2 linked regions of the Zobellia nedashkovskayae genome follow. The protein of the gene in region 2 interacts with the protein of the main gene of each other region in a pairwise test. Links are inferred from orthologs where the notes say so. Each region holds a gene or a part of one and is shown on either strand. Other genes may lie near its edges.

Region 1 (10,310 bases), 2.9 Mb from region 2 along the record:
AAATTTTTGGTAAATAGATAATACAGCCCACAATAGTAGCGCCAATTGAAACTAGCATTACCGCTCCGGCCGCTACATCTTTTATGAAACCTATTCTCTCGTCAAATTCTGGGTGAATGAAATCACATATTTTTTCGATAGCGGTATTGGCTCCTTCAATACCGACGACTAATGAAACGGCAAAGATTTGAAAAATCCACTCCGTGGTGGATATTTCATAATAAAATCCAGCAATGGTGACCACTATAGCCAAAAACACCTGGATTTTAATACTCGCTTCGGTCTTTATTAAAAGAAGGGCTCCACGCAAAGCGAAGCCCACACTTTTTATTCTATTTACGGCAAACGACTCTTCTTTAGGCATCGGCTAAAGCTTCTAGAGCTGCTTTGTAATTAGGCTCATCTACAGTTTCAGTAACTTGCTCAGAATAGATTACGTTACCAGACTCATTAAGAACGACTACAGATCTTGATAATAACGAAACTAAAGGTCCATCAGAAAAAGCAACTGCATACTCTTTTCCGAAACTACCGTCACGAAAATCAGATAACATTTCTACATTTTCAATACCTTCTGCACCACAAAAACGAGCTTGGGCAAATGGTAAATCTTTAGAAACACATAAAACTACAGTGTTATCTAATTCTGCAGCTTCTTTGTTGAATTGTCTAACAGATTGCGCACAAGTGCCTGTATCAACGCTAGGGAATATATTCAATACCACTCTCTTGCCTGAGTAATCAGAAAGAGATGCGGATGAAAGGTCATTTTTTGTTAATGTAAAATTAGGAGCTTTGCTTCCGTTTGCGGGTAGATTTCCTAATGTATGTATTTCGTTTCCTTTTAAGGTTACTGTTGCCATGATATGTTTAATTTAAATTGGACGTGAAATTATAAAATTATGAGCTAATTAAAGGTGCTCTAGAAAAGAAATATCCTTTTTAAAAATAGAAGTGACAAAACAAAAAAGTGAAACAACTTTATTGATTCGGTTAAAAATCAAAAGTTATCTCACTTTTCGATACCTAAGTAAAAGTTTTTTCCCTAGGTTTATTTGTCAATGGCGCCCATTACACGCTGCATGAATTCGTTCAAAGCCTCTTTTTGAGGTTTGCCTTCTTTTATGCCTTTCTGTACTTCAAGTGCACCGTACATATTAGATATGAGTTCACCAATAACGTCAAGTTCTTCATCTTTTAAAGAAGAGACTTCGGTTAGGGCTTCTAAAGTTTCAATGGTTTCAACAATATAATCTTCGTCGTTTTCCGCAATGAAATTGGTCAAATGTTTAATTACTGGAAGCTTCACTGATCAATTCTTTTAGAACATCATATTTGTTCGTTTGTACTTGATTTTTAAACTCTCCATTAGTAAAAGTAGCAAATGTAGGCAAGTTGTCTACGTTAGCTAATTTCCGGCTTTCGGGAAATTTCTCCGCATCGGCAATCACAAAAGTAAAGTCTTCGTGGGTTGATGCCTCTTTCTTAAATTTAGGCTTCATGATACGACAGTTACCGCACCATCCTGCAGAATACTGTACAATTACATTTTTTTTGTCTGCAATGATTTCTTGCAGATTGTCTTGTTCTAATTCCAATACCATAATCTATAGGTTTTAAAATTTATGAATATTATTCTTTAAAATGATACCGCTTGCATTTCGCTATTGCCCAATGCAAGCGGTTATCTTTTTGAATTTTTTATCTTGAATTAGTTAGCGTGTGATGAAAGGTACTCAGCAACACCATTTCTATCAGCGGTCATTGCATCTTTACCTTCTTCCCAGTTTGCAGGACAAACTTCACCTTTTTCTTGTACGTGCGTATAAGCATCAATCAAACGCAAATACTCATTTACGTTTCTGCCTAATGGCATATGGTTGATACCTTCGTGAAATACAGTACCCTCTTCATCAATAAGGTAAGTAGCACGGTAAGTTACATTATCACCTTCAACAGTAACAACGCCAGTTTCATCATTGTACTGCTCATTAGTAATATCAAGGATACCTAACGTAGAAGAAAGGTTACGATTGCTATCTGCCAATAGTGGGTAAGTGACACCTTCAATACCGCCATTATCTTTATCTGTGCTTAACCAAGCAAAGTGTACCTCTGCAGTATCACAAGATGCACCAATTACCAATGTATTTCTTTTTTCGAACTCACCTAAAGCAGCTTGAAAAGCGTGTAATTCAGTTGGACAAACAAAAGTAAAATCTTTAGGGTACCAGAAAAGAACAACTTTTTTGTTGTTTTTTTGAGCTTCTTCTAAAACGTTCAATTTGAATGTATCGCCTAAATCGTTCATCGCGTTCACACTCAGGTTTGGGAATTTTTTACCTACAAAAGCCATATTATTTATTTTTTAAAGTTTATTATCAATTTCAATACAAAATTACATTCAATATTGTCGTAGACCATATAATCGGTATTTAAAAAATTGATAGGAGAATAACTATTGTAGATGCTCCTTAGTACATCCACATTTTGTTGTTAAATCGATAAAAAGCGAACATGAAAATTGACTAATCCACAGTGTGGCGGCTAGGAATTTTGATATTCTTAATTAATAGTTTTGAGAAATTTAAATTTCTTTATGAGAAGAAGTATTTTTGGTGGTCAATTGCTTGATTTTAATGTGTAAGGCGGCAAAAATGAGGGTCATTATAGGGCTTAACCAGTTAAATACGGCGAACAATGCATATTCTGCCGTTCCTACTCCCAAAACACTACTGTGGTAGGCACCACAAGTGTTCCAAGGCACAAGAACGGAGGTTACCGTACCGGAATCCTCTAAGGTCCTGCTTAAGTTTTCTGGAGCTAAATTTCTATCTGCATAAGCTTTACTGAACATTTTTCCCGGAACTACAATAGCAAGATATTGATCAGAGGCCGTAATGTTTAAAGCTAAACAGCTTCCTACTGTACTTGCAAAAAGACCGAACGTAGTTTTTGCCATTTTCAACAATGATTTGGTAATGCGGTCCAGAGCTCCAATACCATCCATAATTCCGCCAAAAACCATGGCACATACAATAAGCCAAATAGTACCCATCATCCCGGCCATTCCTTTTGCAGAAAATAAATCGTTTAGCGCTAAATTATCTGTGGGTACCGAAGTTTGAACCGTTATGGCAGTTAGTATTCCTTCGTAACCTGATCTAAAAGTGAGTTCTTTAGCTTCGGTGATACCAGCTACGACATCAGGTTGAAAAATTAGAGCGAATACAGCTCCTAATAAAGTTCCTATTAATAAGGCGGCCAATGGAGGTGTTTTTTTAATAATAAGTACAACAACTACTATTGGTACAAGAAAAAGCCAAGGTGTAATTGTAAAAGCCGAATTAATAGAAGTTAAGATAGATTCTATATCTGCCGAGCCTTTTGTTTCTATGGTAAATCCTAAAATTATAAAGAATATTAAAGTAATGCTTATGGTAGGAACCGTAGTGTATAGCATGTATTTAATATGATCAAAAAGCTCACCACCTGCCATAGCGGGTGCTAAATTGGTAGTATCGCTAAGGGGAGAAAGTTTATCTCCAAAATAAGCACCGGACAATACTGCTCCAGCAGTCATGCCTAAAGATATGCCTAGCGCTTCGCCAATACCGATCAAAGCTATACCCACCGTGGCGGAAGTAGTCCAGCTACTACCTGTGGCAATAGATATAATGGCACATATAACAACACAGGCCGCAAGAAATATGGTAGGGTTTAAAACTTGAAGCCCGTAGTAAATCATTGCGGGAATGATGCCGCTAATTAACCATGAGCCTGCTAAAGCACCTACCATTAACAAAATAAGTAAAGCTCCAGTAGTAGATTTAAGGTTTTCTGCAACCTCGGCCATCATTTGCTTGTAAGGCACCTTGTTGAATGTCCCAACAATAGCAGCGACAGCGCCTCCTAGTAAAAGAATGAATTGGTTAGAGCCACTAAGTGCGTCGTCTCCAAAAACATAAACATTGTAGGCCAGCATAGCTACAAGGGCTATTACAGGGGTTAGTGCTTCCCAGATATTTAATTCTCTGTTTTTAACGATGTTTTCGTTTTCTCTGTGCTCCCCTGAATTTTTGCTTGTCATTAATTGCGGTTTAGCTATTGGGTAATATTACAATTTTGATAGGGTTTGTGCAACTTTTGTATAAATTGATAAAGGTGGGCTCAAACCGGAAAATAGTGTTAATTTTGTAAGATAAATTCAAAGAAAATTTTTATGAGTTCATACGATGTAGCCATTATTGGCTCAGGACCAGGAGGATATGTATCAGCAATTCGTTGTGCACAGTTGGGATTGAAAACGGCAATAATCGAAAAATACAGCACTTTAGGTGGAACATGTCTTAATGTGGGTTGTATACCTTCTAAGGCTTTATTGGATTCTTCCCATCATTACGAAGATGCCATCAAGCATTTTGCAGAACACGGAATTGATATTCCGGGCGAAATAAAGGTAAATCTAGAACAGATGATTGCTAGAAAAGCGGCTGTTGTAAAGCAGACGTGTGATGGAGTTAAGTTTTTGATGGACAAAAACAAAATAGAGGTTTTTGAAGGATTGGGTAGTTTTAAAGATGCTACGCATATCAACATCAAAAAGAACGATGGGAGTACAGAAACTATTGAAGCTAAGAATATTATAATAGCTACAGGAAGTAAGCCTTCATCATTGCCTTTCATTAAAATAGATAAAGAACGCATTATAACTTCTACTGAGGCTTTAACCTTAAAAGAGATACCAAAACATCTTATTATTATAGGTGGAGGAGTTATTGGTTTAGAGCTTGGACAGGTTTACAAACGCCTTGGTGCCGATGTTACTGTGGTTGAGTATATGGATCGTATCATCCCTACAATGGACGCTTCACTTTCTAAGGAACTGACTAAAGTTTTAAAGAAACAGAAGGTTAAATTTAACCTTTCTAGTAAAGTAAAATCTGTAGAAAGAAAAGGCAATGAAGTTATTGTTAAGGCCGATGATAAAAAAGGTAAAGAGATAGAGCTGAAAGGTGATTACTGCCTTGTTGCTGTAGGTAGAAAGCCTTATACTGATGGTTTGAATGTTGAATCTGCCGGTGTTAAATTGGATGCAAGAGGTAAAGTTGAGGTTAATGATCATTTACAAACGTCAACTTCAAATATCTACGCTATTGGAGACGTTGTTCGTGGCGCTATGTTAGCTCATAAGGCCGAAGAAGAAGGAACTATGGTTGCTGAGCAGTTAGCAGGTCAAAAACCGCATATTGATTATAACTTGATTCCAGGTGTAGTATACACGTGGCCAGAAGTTGCTTCTGTTGGTAAGACGGAAGAAGAATTGAAAGAAGCCGGTATTGAATATAAAGTTGGTCAATTTCCAATGCGTGCATTAGGTCGCTCTCGTGCTAGCATGGATTTAGACGGATTCGTAAAAATGTTAGCTGATAAGAAAACGGATGAAGTTTTAGGAGTTCACATGATTGGAGCTCGTAGTGCAGATTTAATCGCAGAAGCCGTTACTGCAATGGAATTCCGTGCATCTGCTGAAGATATCTCAAGAATGAGTCATGCACACCCCACTTTTGCTGAAGCGGTAAAAGAAGCGGCACTTGCCGCTACGGAAGATCGTGCGCTGCATATCTAGGCCTTAAAATAGTATTATAAAAAAAATCCCGTCTAATTAAGACGGGATTTTTTTTGTTTTAGTTGTTGTGACTTCCGTCGCAATAAGGAGGGTTGTTCGTTAGTTTGCAGGTGCAAATCCTAGCTTCTTTGTCTTCATCTACTTGAAAAACTAAAGAACCTGGTTTGCCATACTGTTTGTGGGAACCGTCACAAAAAACGTTTGTTTCCGAATGACCACAGGTGCACCATGCGTATCTTTTGTCTTTTTCTAATGCTACTTTAACGGGGGTAAACTTTTTATCACTCATGTTCGCTATCGCTTTATTTTTAGTTGAAAAGGCTAAAAATAAATGAATCCAGTGAATGGTTCATGTTTGAGTACTTATTTTGACTCAGTCCTAATAACAGGAATTGATCAAACCATTTACTTTTTGCAACCTAAAAAGACATAGGTGAAGGTTGTATGTATAGGTTTTGTTCAAATTTTAGTGATTACTAATTTCACGAAGTGTAAATATCCCGTATTCTGTAGGTAGGATTTTTATGTGATATTATTTTGCAATTGACTATTGGGTTAGTTTTTGGCCCGACTAACTTTTCTTAGTAATCTAAAAAACCGACTTTTTCCAATTTGAAAAATACCTAGAGAGAAAACCTCTATTTTGACGAACACAAATTTAACAGTGGTTGCAATTCTTAATTTTATGATTTCTTTATTGTCCTCATATTTAAGAGCGGAAAAGGTACATACAATCATAAAGATTAGAGCTCCCGGAATGGCAACGGCAGGAGTAAGGGAATGATGAAAAAACCGATACAGACCTAGTCCGGTGAAAGAACCATATAGAATCATAAAATGTACGATGTAGATGGAAAGCGTGCTCTGTCCCATTTTAAGTACTGTACTGTTTTTAAGCAAACCTCTTAGGAGCATAAAAACACTGAAAACAAGTAAAACATCACCTAATCTTATAATTAAGTAATTGTTAAAGTAAATATTCGCAAATAACTGTATTTCGGTCAATTGTGAAATGTATAAAAACAAATCAGATGAATAGGCAATGAGTGTGGCTCCGGTTATAGCGAAAAGTGGTATAGCAACAGTATATAGATGTTTAAAATTTTTGAATTTCGTAAAAACTACTGATAAGAATCCTCCAAATGCAGCATAACCAAACCATGGAATAATGGTAAAAACAGAACCATTGCTTTTAGTTAGGTAATTGGCAAATGCATCTGGTAAAAATGTAAAGCCCCAGTTTTTGTAACTAGGTTCAAAAAGAAATAATAAAACGGTAATGCTTAAGAGGGCTGTTGGAAAAAGAAACTTCTTTCGTTTTTGAGCGAGTAAGTATATACCAATAATGCCTAATAGAGAAAGGCCAATACAATGCAATACATCAACTAAATAAAAAGAATCGTAAATCTTACCTTGCAAGAGTCCAAAAAGGTCCATTCGCAACAGGTAGCCAATAAAAAGAAGCTCAAGGCCTCGTTTCACTCCTTTTTTAACCCTTGGGTTCTGCAGACCGGTTTTGTCTCCTTTAGTTAAAAGAAAGGTAAATATAAAGCCAGAAACCGTAAAGAATACGGGGGCTGTAATGCCTCTAAAGTATTTCCAAATAGAGAAAGCTACACTGCTGCCATCTCTAAAAGCAGTATCTAGAAGTCCATCTATAAAATGCCCTTGTAGCATCATAAGAATGGCCCATGCTCGCATGGCATCAATAAAGTATAGCCTTGTTGTCTTGTTTTCCACTGGTGATGATATCAAAAGTTGGCAAAAGCATCATTAAAACTCAAAACATTACACTTTAGTACGTATATCATACATCCTTTTAAGTGTGCTTAATAAAAATAACCATCTTATATACTTGTAATACAGTTAGTTTGGATGTTTTCGCTGCAAAATTAGCCAAAATACTCGCAATTCAACTCTATTTGCTATATTTTCGCTAAAACACATCTTGTTATGGCTTCAATATTGGCATTTGCTGGAAGTAATTCTTCTAAATCAATTAATTATCAATTGGTAAAACATACGGTTTCTCTTATTGAGGGGGATAAAATTCAATTATTGAACATGGCTAATTTCCCTTTTCCTATGTTTAGTGAGGACTACGAGAGAGAAAACGGCTATTCGAATTCATTGATAGAGCTCAAAAATGATATAGTTAAGGCAGATGGTATTATTATTTCTGTAAATGAGCATAATAGTGGGCCTTCAGCTTATTTTAAAAATTTAACCGATTGGTTATCACGTGTTGAGCGTAAATTTCTAGATGGTAAACCTGTGCTGTTAATGTCTACTTCCGGTGGGCAAAGAGGTGGTATAAGTGCTTTGGAAGCCACGGCAAATGTAATTCCACGATTTGGTGCTCAAGTAGCGGCAACTTTTTCTTTGCCTTATTTTCAAGAAAATTTTACAGTAGGAGAAGGAATCATCGATAAGGAGCTTGCTAAGGCTCATCGTGCTGCATTAGACCAATTTTTAAGTAAACTATAAAGCTTCCGCCACTTGCGTATTTCTGCTTCGTTTACTGTTTTTGATATTGGAAAGTTTAAAGAGGACCTATTGCTATGGGCGCAACAGTTTGAAGAGGTTGTTTGGTTAGATGGTAATGGACATAGCAATAAGTATGGCTCATTTGATGCTTTGTTGGCTGTAGATGCCTTAACGACCATTAAAACGGATAGTTATCAGGCTTTTGAAAAACTAAGAGAATTTCAAGGTCAGGCAAAAGACTATATTTTCGGGTATTTTTCCTATGACTTGAAGAACGATGTAGAGCAATTAACTTCAAAAAATCACGATGGACCAAATTTTGCTGAACTGTTCTTTTTTCAACCCAAGAAAATCATTAAAATAACCGGGAACACTGTGGTTTTTCAGTATTTGATGATGGTTGATGATGAAATTCAACCAGATTTTGACCTGATTTCAAATGAAGGTGATTTAAAAGAAGAGAAGGGTACGGTTACTGAAAATATTAAGATAAAACTTCGGATTTTTAAGGATGAATATTTCCGGCAGGTTAGAAAAATGTTATCCCATATTCATCGCGGTGATATCTATGAAGCTAATTTCTGCCAAGAATTCTATGCGGAAGACACGCAGATCAATCCATTTAAGACCTACCAGAAGCTAAATAAGATATCAGAAGCGCCGTTTGCTTCATTTCTTAGAGTATATGATAATTATTTGCTTTCTGCTTCTCCAGAGCGTTATTTACGCAAAGACGGTAGTAAGTTAATTTCTCAACCTATAAAAGGAACTGCAAAAAGAGCATCTGGGGTTGAGGAAGATGAAAAACTGATAGCAGCGCTTAAGCTGGACCCGAAAGAACGTGCTGAAAATATAATGATTGTTGATTTGGTTCGTAATGACTTATCCAAGGGGGCTTTGAAAGGCAGTGTTGTTGTGGAGGAGCTCTGTGAGGTCTACACTTTTGAGCAGGTACACCAAATGATTTCTACCGTTGTTGCTCATGTACCGCCTAATGCTAATCCTGTGGATATTATCCGACAATCTTTTCCAATGGGCAGTATGACGGGCGCGCCCAAAGTGTCTGCTATGAAAATAATTGAGGAGCTTGAAGCTTTTAAGCGTGGTTTGTATAGTGGTGCAGTAGGGTATTTTACACCAGAGGGTGATTTTGATTTCAATGTGGTGATTCGTAGTATTCTCTATAACGCAACCAAAAAATATGTTTCGTATTCCGTAGGAAGTGCAATTACAGCAAAAGCCATTCCTGAGAAAGAATATGAAGAATGCTTATTAAAAGCGAAAGCCATGCGGGAAGTTCTTGAGGAATGAACTTGCGTAAAGATTAATTCTCGTTACTTCTAAATTGTAATTCTTGATTACCTTTATGCCGTGTTAGAAGAATTCCAAAAACATATAGAAATCAATTTTCAAAACCTTGTCAAGGACAAGTTCTTACTTGCTTGTAGTGGCGGTTTGGATAGTGCTGTTTTGGTAGACCTTTGTGCTAGGTCTAAGTTAGATTTCGCTATATCACATTGTAATTTTAATTTAAGAGGTGAAGCTAGTAATGGTGATGAGGTGTTTGTGCGAGAATTATCTTTATTGAATGATAAAAAATTTTACGTAACTAATTTTGATACAATTAGTTATGTTAAAAATAATAAAGTGTCAATTCAAGTAGGTGCAAGAGAGTTAAGATATGATTGGTTTGCGAAAATCATGCAAGAAAATGATATCGGAACCTTGGTTACGGCACATCATGTAGATGATAGTGTGGAGACTTTTTTAATCAATCTTTCTAGGGGTACAGGTATAGATGGTTTAACTGGGATTCCTGAAAAAACGGATACATTGTCAAGACCACTTCTTCGCTTTTCAAGAAGTCAAATTTTAGAGTATGCGCAGTCCCGGAAATTACAGTGGCGAGAAGATGCTAGTAATGCGGATACTAAATATCTGAGGAATAAAATCAGACATGAAATCGTTCCTTTACTGAAAGATTTGAATCCCTCTTTTTTAAAGAACTTTACAAAAACCCAAGATTACCTTTCCGAAAGTGCGGCTTTAATTGCTTCTCAGGTTAAAGAATTGAAATCGCGGTTATTTAAGGAAGACACTGGTGTTATTCGCATCTCAATAGCAGAACTGTTCAAGTTAGAACCTATTTCCGCTTACATACATGCTTTATTTAAGGGTTACGGCTTTACTGAGT
Region 2 (10,353 bases):
GATCCGGCGTTTACCTCTGCTGGTCCTCCTCTTCTAGACATAATTTAGTTCTTTATTTATTTAATCATTTTTTTCACACCACCCGCAAGCATAGCTCCTACAGCTACAAGAGTCAATATGAAAAATACATTTAGACCAGCACCGATTTTCTTAATTTCAGATTCATCGGTTTCTATGCCTCTTTTTGCCATTTCTTCGATACTAACATCTGTACCGCTAGCCATAACAAAACCAATTCCGACAACTAAAAGAAAACCAACTAGTATAAAAAGACTTTTCTTTAAATTCGCAGGATTTGACAAAAGGTTCTTGAGGGCAAACGCCACACTAAAAACTACAGCTACGCCTAAAAGCAACCATGTAATAGCGAACATTGCATTAAGAGCCCCATTATTGGCTGCCTCAGCAGCCGGCATTTCAGCCTCTGGAAGCATGAACCACAAGGCAGCGCCTATTAAGCCCACAACAACCAAAATAATCTTTACAATTTTGTGCATAATTTAAGGTATTATGTGTGCGACTTATTTTTTGTGATCCACCAACATATCTATCAAAACGATAGAAGAGTCTTCCATATCATTAACAATGCTATCAATTTTAGCAATGATGTAATTATAAAAGATTTGAAGGATAATAGCAGTAATAAGACCAAATACAGTTGTTAATAATGCAACCTGGATATCACCTGCAATAAGAGATGCACTAAGGTTACCAACAGCACTAATCTTTTGGAAGGCCTGAATCATACCAATTACCGTACCCATGAAACCAAGCATAGGCGCAACAGCAATAAATAAGCCTAACCAAGAAACGTTCTTCTCTAATTGACCCATTTGAACACCACCATAAGCTACAACAGCTTTCTCAGCAGATTCGATACTTTCTCCTGCTCTATCCAAACCTTGATAGTATATAGAAGCAACAGGACCTTTTGTATTTCTACAAACTTCTTTAGCAGCTTCAACACCACCCGAGGCCAATGCATCTTCTACTTGTTGTTTTAGCTTACCAGTATTAGTGGTTGCCATGTTTAAATAAATAATTCTTTCAATTGCAACTGCCAAACCAAGAATCAAACACAAAAGAACAATACCCATAAAGCCGGCACCACCTTGTATAAACATTTCTTTCAACATCTGTGTAAAACCTACTTCGGCTTCAGCAGGTGCATCTTGCATCATTGTTGCTGTAGTTGCCATTGCGTTAACAGTATTTGTACTCATTACAAACAACCCGCCCACGGCTAGGATAGAGGATAATTTTTTCATTTGTTCAAACTTAAATTAGTTATTTAATAGGGTTAAAGATAAAAAAAAATCACAATAAAAAAAGTAAAACTTCGTTGCATCGGAGAAGTGGGGCCCAAATAGGGGTCATGACATCGAAACGGGCTGTTACACCAGTGCCTCTGCCTGACATAATCAAGCACAGACTTCTATTTTGCATATAAAAACTAAACTTACAAATATTTCCAGTCTAAACTAATTAATACTGAAAAATCTTTTTGTTCTGCAGAGAGGAAGGGATTCGAACCCTCGATACACTTTTGGTGTATACACACTTTCCAGGCGTGCGCCTTCGACCACTCGGCCACCTCTCTAAATTTCACTTATCCTTTAGTTTAAACAATAAACTAACTAAACAAGATCACCTTTTTTACGGGGTGGCCAAATAACAAAAAAAATGTTAGTTGATGAAATTAAAACTGCTAATTTTCTTGAATTTCACCACGTAGTGAAGTCTCAAATATACTTTTAAACAATTTGACCGAAACATTATTACCCAGAAGATACATTAACTTAGCAACAGCAGCCTCAGTCGTAATGTCTTTACCATTAATTACTTGCAATTCTTCTAACTGCTTACTGGTTTCATAGCGACCCATAGAAACGCTGCCTCCTGAACATTGCGTAACATTAATAATATGAATGTTATTTTCTTTTGCCTTTCTGAGAATATTGATCATCCAAGGCTCATTTGGAGCATTTCCTGCACCATATGTTTCCAAAATAAGTCCTTTTAAACCCGGAATACTGACTACACCTTGCAAAACAGCCGGACCAATACCGGGAAACAACTTCAGGATAGCCACATTGGTATCCATATGTTTATGTGCTTTGAACTTTTTACGCTTCACATAAGGTAACAAATATTCTTCACTAACCTTTAAGTATACCCCAGACTCTATTAATTCAGGATAATTAAGTGAGGCAAATGCCTGAAAGTGCTCCGCATTAATTTTTGTAGTACGATTGGCACGATACAATTTATACTCAAAATAGAGGCCTACCTCTTGCACCACAGGTTTTTTATTATGCTGCAAAGCAGCAATCTGAATTGAGGTAATAAGATTTTCCTTTGCATCTGTTCGCAAATCCCCAATAGGCAATTGAGAACCGGTAAAAATAACGGGTTTCCCTAAATTTTCTAGCATAAAACTTAAAGCAGATGCCGTATAACTCATTGTATCACTGCCATGTAATACAACAAAACCATCATGAGTATCATAATTTTCTTCAATAATAGTTGCTATTTCAGCCCAATGCGCAGGATTCATATTAGACGAATCTATTGGCACATCAAAAGAAACCGAATTAATATGACAATCCAACAGCTTAAGCTCCGGTATATTTTTAAGCAGTTTATCAAAATTAAAAGCCTTTAACGCGCCAGATTCATAATCTTTGACCATACCTATAGTACCGCCGGTATATATTAAAAGGATGCTACTTTTATCTGTCAAACCTAGAATGTTTAATTTTTTACTAAAATAATTGAGTGCAACTGAGCGTTTTTAAATTCCAAATACTTTCTTTGAATTCATCGTAGTGTAATCCGCTACAGCCTCAGCAGAAATATCATAAATATCTGCAAGTTTCTCTGCAACATTTACAAGATATGCACTTTCATTTCGTTTTCCACGGTAAGGAACTGGTGCTAAATAAGGTGAATCCGTCTCAAGAACAATATTTTCTATTGGAATTTCCGCTAAGAATTTATCTATTTTTCCATTCTTAAATGTAACAACACCCCCAATACCAAGTTTCATGTTATAAGATATCGCTTTTTTTGCTTGTTCAACATCACCAGTGAAACAATGAAAAATACCGAACAAATCGGCTCCCTTTTCACTTTCCAAAACCTCAAATACTTCATCAAAAGCATCACGACAATGAATAACTATAGGTAATTTGTACTTTTTAGCCAACTGTATCTGCGCACGAAAGGCTTCCTGCTGCTCTTTCAAAAAAGTTTTGTCCCAATATAGATCAATGCCAATTTCACCTACAGCATAAAATTTTCGCTGCTCAAGCATCTCTTTTACATGCCTCAATTCCTCTTTATAATTTTCTTTTACATGCGTAGGATGCAAGCCCATCATTAAAAAAATATTGTCCCGAAAAGACTTCTCTAAATCAAACATAGATTCCGTATAAGTTGAATCTATAGCTGGAATGAAAAACCGCTTAACACCAAGAGCTATTGCCCTCTCAATGGCCGCTGCCCTATCTTCATCAAAGGCTTCACTGTATAAATGGGTATGGGTATCTGTTAATATCATGCTGCAAAAATAGCCTTATCTTTGATAAAAAGAATACATGTCTTCTCTGAAAAAATTTCTTTGGAAAAAAAAATATACCCAAATCCCCCTAAAACTTACTCAAACAGATCATTTTGAAATATCAGCCAAAATAAATGGTGTTCCCGGACGATTTATTTTAGATACCGGAGCATCTAACACCTGTATCGGAATTGATAAAATAGAGCAATTTGGACTGGCTTCAGAAGTTTCAGAAATAAAAGCTGCTGGAGCGGGAGCCACTGACATGGAAACTTTAATATCCACGAAAAACAAGATTAAAATTGGCAATTGGAAGAAGAAAAAATTGAAAATCGTACTTTTTGACCTTGTTCACGTAAATCAAGCCCTTACCGCTCATAATACTTTGCCAGTTGACGGCATCATAGGCGCCGATGTATTAAAAAAAGCAAAAGCAGTTATTGACTATGACAAGTATTGCGTTTACCTTAAAATGTAGTTCCTGCAGAACTCCAAAGGTCGTATCCTATTAATATACCCCATAAAAAAGCCCCAAAGATTTTAGTGCAACTACGCTAAAAATCTTTGGGGCCGTATTTTAAAGAGTTGTAATTCTACATCTCTAAAGCTCTTTTTACATTACCATCCATCAATAATTCTTCTGGATTTTCTAATGCTTCTTTTATAGCTACCAAGAACCCTACTGATTCCTTACCATCAATAATACGGTGATCATAAGACACGGCCACATACATAATAGGCGCAATAGCGATAGCTCCATCTCTAGCGATGGGTCTTTCTACTATATTGTGCATGCCTAAAATAGCACTTTGAGGTGGGTTGATAATTGGTGTGGATAACATAGACCCAAAAACACCTCCATTGGTGATCGTAAATGTACCTCCGGTCATTTCATCAACAGTAATCTCACCTTCACGAGCACGAATAGCTAATCTCTTCACCTCTGCTTCAACACCTCTGAAAGTTAAGTTTTCTGCATTTCTAATAACAGGTACCATTAATCCTTTTGGTCCAGAAACGGCAATACTGATATCACAGAAATCATAAGAAATCATTTCCTTACCATCTATCATAGAATTCACTGATGGATACATTTCTAATGCACGCACTACAGCTCTAGTAAAAAAAGACATGAAACCTAAACCAACACCGTGCTTAGCTTTAAAATCTTCTTTATACTTATTTCTAAGTTCAAAAATAGCCGACATATCAACTTCGTTAAAAGTCGTAAGCATAGCAGTTTCATTCTTAGCGGATACCAAACGCTCTGCAACTTTTCTACGCAACATAGATAGTTTTGAACGGGACTCCCCTCTATTTCCTCCTGTAGGTGTACCCATTGAAGGAACAGCAGTTACAGCATCGTTTTTAGTGATTCTACCATCTTTTCCACTTCCTTTTACAGCAGAAGAATCGATGCCTTTTTCACTTAATATTTTTTTAGCAGCAGGAGAAGCTACACCAGAAGCGTAAGTTTCTTTAGCCTGAACAGGTTGTGGTGCTTTAGCCTCTTCTTTCTTAGGCTCACTTTTCTTCTGTTCCGCCACATCTTTTTCAGCACTGTCACCAGCCGGTTTAGCTGCGTCAGTATCAATCAAACAAACTACGGCACCAACGGCAACAGCATCACCTACCTCAGCTTTCAATGTAATTATTCCGCTTTCCTCAGCAGGAAGTTCTAATGTAGCCTTATCTGAATCTACCTCGGCAATGGCCTGGTCTTTTTCAACGTAATCACCATCCTCAACCAACCAATCCGCAATTTCTACTTCGGTGATAGATTCGCCCGGAGATGGGACTTTCATTTCTAATATCATGCTATACTTATTTGCTGTGTTATCTTAACTATTTGAACAACCAATCCTTAACCTTTACTTGGTTTAGGCATTGGTTTTGACATATTATCCTTACTCTTATCGAATACATAATCGATTACTTGTTGATGTCTATTTTTTGAACGAACAGAACTACCGGCAGCTGGAGAAGCATAGAACCTTCTTGAAACTACTCTAAATTTATTCGCATCACTAAAATGCATCATCATATGACTCCAAGCACCCATATTTCTTGGTTCTTCTTGAGCCCAGACCAAATCGTCGGCCTTTTTATATTTTGCAATAACTGCTTTCATCTTTTCAGAAGGAACCGGGAACAATTGCTCTACACGAACCAAGGCCACATCATCTCTTTTCTGTTCTTCTTTTACCGCTAGCAAATCATAATAAAATTTACCTGTACAGAATACAACAGATTTTACTTTGCTTACCGTAACAGAAGTATCATCAATAACTTCTTGAAAACCTCCCGACGCTAATTCATCTACCGTAGACATCGCTTTTGGATGTCTTAATAAACTTTTTGGCGTGAAAATAATTAGTGGCTTTCTAAAATTTACTTTCATTTGCCTTCTAAGAATATGGAACATCTGCGCTGGCGTAGAAACATCGGCAATATACATATTGTCTCTTGCACAAAGCTGTAAGTATCTCTCCATACGAGCAGAAGAATGTTCTGCTCCTTGTCCTTCATAACCATGTGGAAGTAACATCACCAAACCGTTTTGTAATTTCCATTTATCCTCAGCAGCCGAAATATACTGATCAATCATAATTTGGGCACCATTACTAAAATCACCAAACTGTGCTTCCCAAATCGTTAATGTATTAGGACTGGCCATGGCATAACCATAATCAAAACCTACTACACCATACTCAGACAATAATGAGTTATATATCTGAAATTTAGCTTGCTTATCACTAATATGATTTAACAAGATTACTTCTTCTTCACTTTCTTCAACCTTCATTACGGCATGTCTGTGAGAAAACGTACCACGCTCCACATCTTGACCTGACATACGAACCGCATAACCTTCTTGCAATAATGTACCATAGGCCAACAATTCACCCATAGCCCAGTCTAACTTATCAGACTCGAAGAACATTTTCTTGCGATCTCTTATCAGCTTATCAACCTTACGCAAGAACTTTTTATCTTTTGGAAGCTCCGTAATGACCTTGGCAATTTTGGTAAGTTCTTTTTTATCGAAAGTGGTATCTACTTTCTCCATCATTTCCCACTCACGAACGTTGGCAAAGCCTTTCCATTCATCCGCCATAAAAGGAGTTATCTCCGTTTTATCTTCTTTACGAGAATCTACCAATTCTTCTTCCAAAGAAGCCTTGTACTCTTCTTCTAACCCTTTTACATAGTCTTTTTCAATAACTCCTTCTGCCAACAATTTCTCCGCATAAATATCACGCGGATTTTGATGTTTAGCTATGGCCTTATACAATTTTGGTTGCGTAAAGCGAGGCTCATCACCTTCGTTATGACCATATTTTCTATACCCCAATAAATCGATAAATACATCTCTATTGAAACGCATACGATACTCCAAGGCAAAAAGCGACGCATGTACTACAGCTTCTGCATCATCAGAATTTACGTGTAATACCGGACTCAAAGTTACTTTCCCAACATCTGTACAATAAGTAGATGTACGAGCATCTAAATAATTTGTAGTAAAACCAATTTGGTTATTTACCACTATATGTATAGTTCCATTTGTTTTATAGCCATCAAGATTAGCCATTTGAACCAATTCATATATAAGACCTTGACCAGCAATAGCCGCATCACCATGTACAACTATAGGTAGTACTTTTGAAAAATCATCAGGAAAATGGGCGTCCTGCTTAGCACGAGCTATACCTTCTACTACCGCACCAACCGTTTCTAAGTGAGAAGGGTTAGGAGCAATATTCATTTTTATTTTTTTACCATTATCGGTTTTACGATCAGACGTCCAACCTAAATGATATTTTACATCACCATCAAAAATCTCTTGTTCATAATCCTTCCCGTCAAACTCGCTAAAGATATCCTTTGCCGCTTTTCCAAAAATATTAGTAAGCACATTAAGTCTCCCTCTATGTGCCATACCCATGACAAACTGCTCCACGCCTAGCTCGGCAGCACGCTCTACAACAGCATCTAACGCAGGTATTAGTGATTCGTTTCCTTCTAATGAAAATCTTTTCTGACCCACATATTTAGTATGCAAAAAGCCTTCAAACGAAACCGCTTGATTTAACTTTCTAAGAATACGCCTTTTATGTTCAGCGTCAAATTTAGGGTGGTTAGCATTAACGTTTAACCAATCCTGAATCCATTGTATGCGTTCCGGTTTACGGATGTACATATATTCAACACCAATAGCATCGCAATAAGCGTGTTGCAAATGGTCTATAATTTCTTTTAAAGTACACACCCCAATGCCAACAACTTCGCCTGCATTAAAAACAGTACTTAGGTCTCCTTGTGAAAGTCCAAAATTTTCAATATCCAATGATGGCTCGTATTTTCTACGTTCGCGAACTGGGTTTGTTTTTGTAAACAAATGACCTCTGCTACGGTAACCATCAATAAGCCGAATAACCTGAAACTCCTTTTGGAGTGACTCTGGCATCTGCTGACCCATAGAATTTTGAGTGCCGTTTTGAGCTACGAAACCCTCAACATCTAACTCATCAAGAGCGGTCTCGGTTCCGAAATCATAACCTTGAAAAAAGGCTCGCCAACTAGGCTCTACACTATCGGGGTTAATAAGATATTTGTCGTATAACTCTGAAAAAAAAGAGGTATGAGCGGTATTTAGAAAAGAATATTTATCCATAGAAAATTCTCTGTCATGCAAATAAATGGGTACAAAAATACAATAATTCCCATTTGTGGGACGTATCTTAGTACGCAATATTGAAAAAATAAAGATAATGATTAAAAAACTTTATAAGTTCTCCAAAAGCACTTTTTTAGTGTTATTTCTTATCGTTTTCGCATTAAATTGTTCCGCACAAAACACTTCTACCCCCTCCGATTTTTGGAATAAGGTACGGTTTGGCGGAGGACTAGGCTTTGGACTCAACAATGGAGGTTTTAATGCTTCAGTGTCACCTAGTGCTATCTATCAATTTAGTGAGCAATTTTCAAGTGGTGTAAGTCTTACTTTTAATTATGCCAAATATGACGACAGTAAACGTTATGCCTATGGCGGAAGCATTATTTCGCTCTACAACCCCATACATTTTTTACAAATTTCTGCAGAATTAGAACAATTACGCATCAATCAAACTCTTGGTTTCAATGATTTATCTACAATTGAAGATAATTATTGGTCGCCCGCTCTATTCTTAGGATTAGGGTATACAGATCGAAATTTCACTGTTGGTATTCGCTACAACGTTCTTTATGATGATAGCAAAAGTATATATCTTGATGCATGGATGCCTTTCGTAAGAGTTTATTTTTAGGAGTATTTTGCTTTCAAATAAACTTTTTGAAGCTCTCTTTTTAATATAAGAAAGGTAACCTGATCGGCTACCTCTACAACATCGGTTACTGCAATCTCCTTAAAAGCTTTCTCCGGAACATCTATTATATAGAGCAAATTCAGGTATTCTGAAAAACGCTCCATAATCAGGCGATATATCTTCTCCCTTAAAACACTCTTAAGTTCTTCGGGAAGAATTTCTAAACTCAGGTCTATATAAATATTGGCCAGGCCAAAATCTTTTATCAGTTGAGCTACCAGCTTATTGTAAAGCTCTGCTTTTTCTGCATTAGCAAGCAATTCTGTACTATCGGAAAAATTCAAAACCATAAATTATCTACGTTTCTGATTCAATGTTGGTTTTGCCTGATAAAAAAATAATTCTAGATAATGAACAGCAAAGTCTATATATTAAGGTTATGCCCTAACTTTTTGCTCCCACTCCCAAGCAGACTTCATTGCTTCGTCTAAAGTATATTGAGATTTCCAACCTAAAACATCATTCGCTTTTTTAGTATCTGCATAAGCAGAAACAATATCTCCAGCTCTTCTATCTACGATTTTATAATTCAGTTTTTTACCAGAAACCCTTTCAAAACTATGAATAACCTCAAGGACAGAACTTCCTTTTCCTGTACCTAAGTTAAACACCTCATAGTTATCTTGGTTCTTCCCTCCTAGCAAGCGTTGCAATGCCTTTACATGAGCCTTGGCCAAATCTACCACGTAAATATAATCCCGAATACATGTACCATCTTCCGTAGGATAATCATCACCAAAAACAGACAGTTCCTCTCTTAACCCCATACCTGTTTGGGTTATGAAAGGCACCAAGTTCTGTGGCACACCAATAGGCAATTCTCCTATACTACCACTAGGATGGGCACCCATTGGGTTAAAATAACGCAATGCAATAGCTTTCAATTTTGGATTTACAGCACATGTGTCACGAATAATCTCTTCGCCCATTTGCTTGGTATTCCCATAAGGAGATTCTGCTGGTTTTACCGGAGCCTTTTCACTAATAGGCATTTCATCTGCCTGACCATAAACGGTACAAGAAGAACTGAATATAAAACTAGCGTTGTCTTTCTTAGAAAGTTCTTTCAAAAGATAGACCAATGTACCTATGTTGTTTTCATAATACAAAAGTGGTTTCTGAACACTTTCGCCAACGGCTTTTGAGGCTGCAAAATGAATCACTCCTTGAACGTCTTGATGTCTTTTAAAAAAATCTTCAACTTTAGCTTTTTCCTTTAAATCAATCTTTTCAAAAATTGGCATTTTACCAGAAATGGAAGAAATACCCTCCAATACCTTTTCAGATGAATTGGAACAATCATCAATTATCACTACCTCAAAACCTTCGTTTTGAAGTTCTACAACTGTATGTGATCCAATAAATCCGAGCCCGCCGGTTACTAATATTTTCATAGTCTATTTTTTAAAAACCCACTCG

The links.
Region 1: the proteins of odhB (region 2) and lpdA interact in binary tests that used the Escherichia coli proteins (3 or more experiments, as listed by UniProt). The link is inferred for Zobellia nedashkovskayae from one-to-one orthologs.

What each region holds. Positions count from the first base shown.
Region 1 is NZ_JADDXR010000002.1:3,618,354-3,628,663, forward strand. The notes cover bases 3,542-6,425. They hold lpdA (dihydrolipoyl dehydrogenase), read left to right. Parts: upstream 3,542-4,222; coding sequence 4,223-5,629; downstream 5,630-6,425. Other genes in these bases: nhaC (Na+/H+ antiporter NhaC), read right to left, coding at 3,542-4,090; IWB64_RS14745 (CDGSH iron-sulfur domain-containing protein), read right to left, coding at 5,688-5,918; IWB64_RS14750 (acyltransferase family protein), read right to left, coding at 6,185-6,425. Also shown: IWB64_RS14710 (diacylglycerol kinase), read right to left, coding at 1-364; tpx (thiol peroxidase), read right to left, coding at 357-863; IWB64_RS14720 (DUF6952 family protein), read right to left, coding at 1,052-1,309; IWB64_RS14725 (thioredoxin family protein), read right to left, coding at 1,290-1,604; IWB64_RS14730 (peroxiredoxin), read right to left, coding at 1,712-2,356; more of nhaC, read right to left, coding at 2,588-3,541; more of IWB64_RS14750, read right to left, coding at 6,426-7,369; IWB64_RS14755 (NADPH-dependent FMN reductase), read left to right, coding at 7,583-8,116; IWB64_RS14760 (anthranilate synthase component I family protein), read left to right, coding at 8,129-9,427; tRNA lysidine(34) synthetase TilS, read left to right, coding at 9,488-10,310. UniProt on the Escherichia coli protein: Lipoamide dehydrogenase is a component of the glycine cleavage system as well as of the alpha-ketoacid dehydrogenase complexes.
Region 2 is NZ_JADDXR010000002.1:742,518-752,870, forward strand. Bases 3,268-6,194 are described here. They hold odhB (2-oxoglutarate dehydrogenase complex dihydrolipoyllysine-residue succinyltransferase), read right to left. Parts: upstream 5,380-6,194; coding sequence 4,156-5,379; downstream 3,268-4,155. Other genes in these bases: IWB64_RS03190 (TatD family hydrolase), read right to left, coding at 3,268-3,562; IWB64_RS03195 (retropepsin-like aspartic protease family protein), read left to right, coding at 3,600-4,040; IWB64_RS03205 (2-oxoglutarate dehydrogenase E1 component), read right to left, coding at 5,427-6,194. Also shown: IWB64_RS03165 (ExbD/TolR family protein), read right to left, coding at 1-41; IWB64_RS03170 (hypothetical protein), read right to left, coding at 57-497; IWB64_RS03175 (MotA/TolQ/ExbB proton channel family protein), read right to left, coding at 522-1,268; IWB64_RS03185 (asparaginase), read right to left, coding at 1,709-2,743; more of IWB64_RS03190, read right to left, coding at 2,795-3,267; more of IWB64_RS03205, read right to left, coding at 6,195-8,240; IWB64_RS03210 (alpha-ketoglutarate decarboxylase), read left to right, coding at 8,338-8,874; IWB64_RS03215 (hypothetical protein), read right to left, coding at 8,871-9,224; UDP-glucose 4-epimerase GalE, read right to left, coding at 9,312-10,328. UniProt on the Escherichia coli protein: E2 component of the 2-oxoglutarate dehydrogenase (OGDH) complex which catalyzes the second step in the conversion of 2-oxoglutarate to succinyl-CoA and CO(2).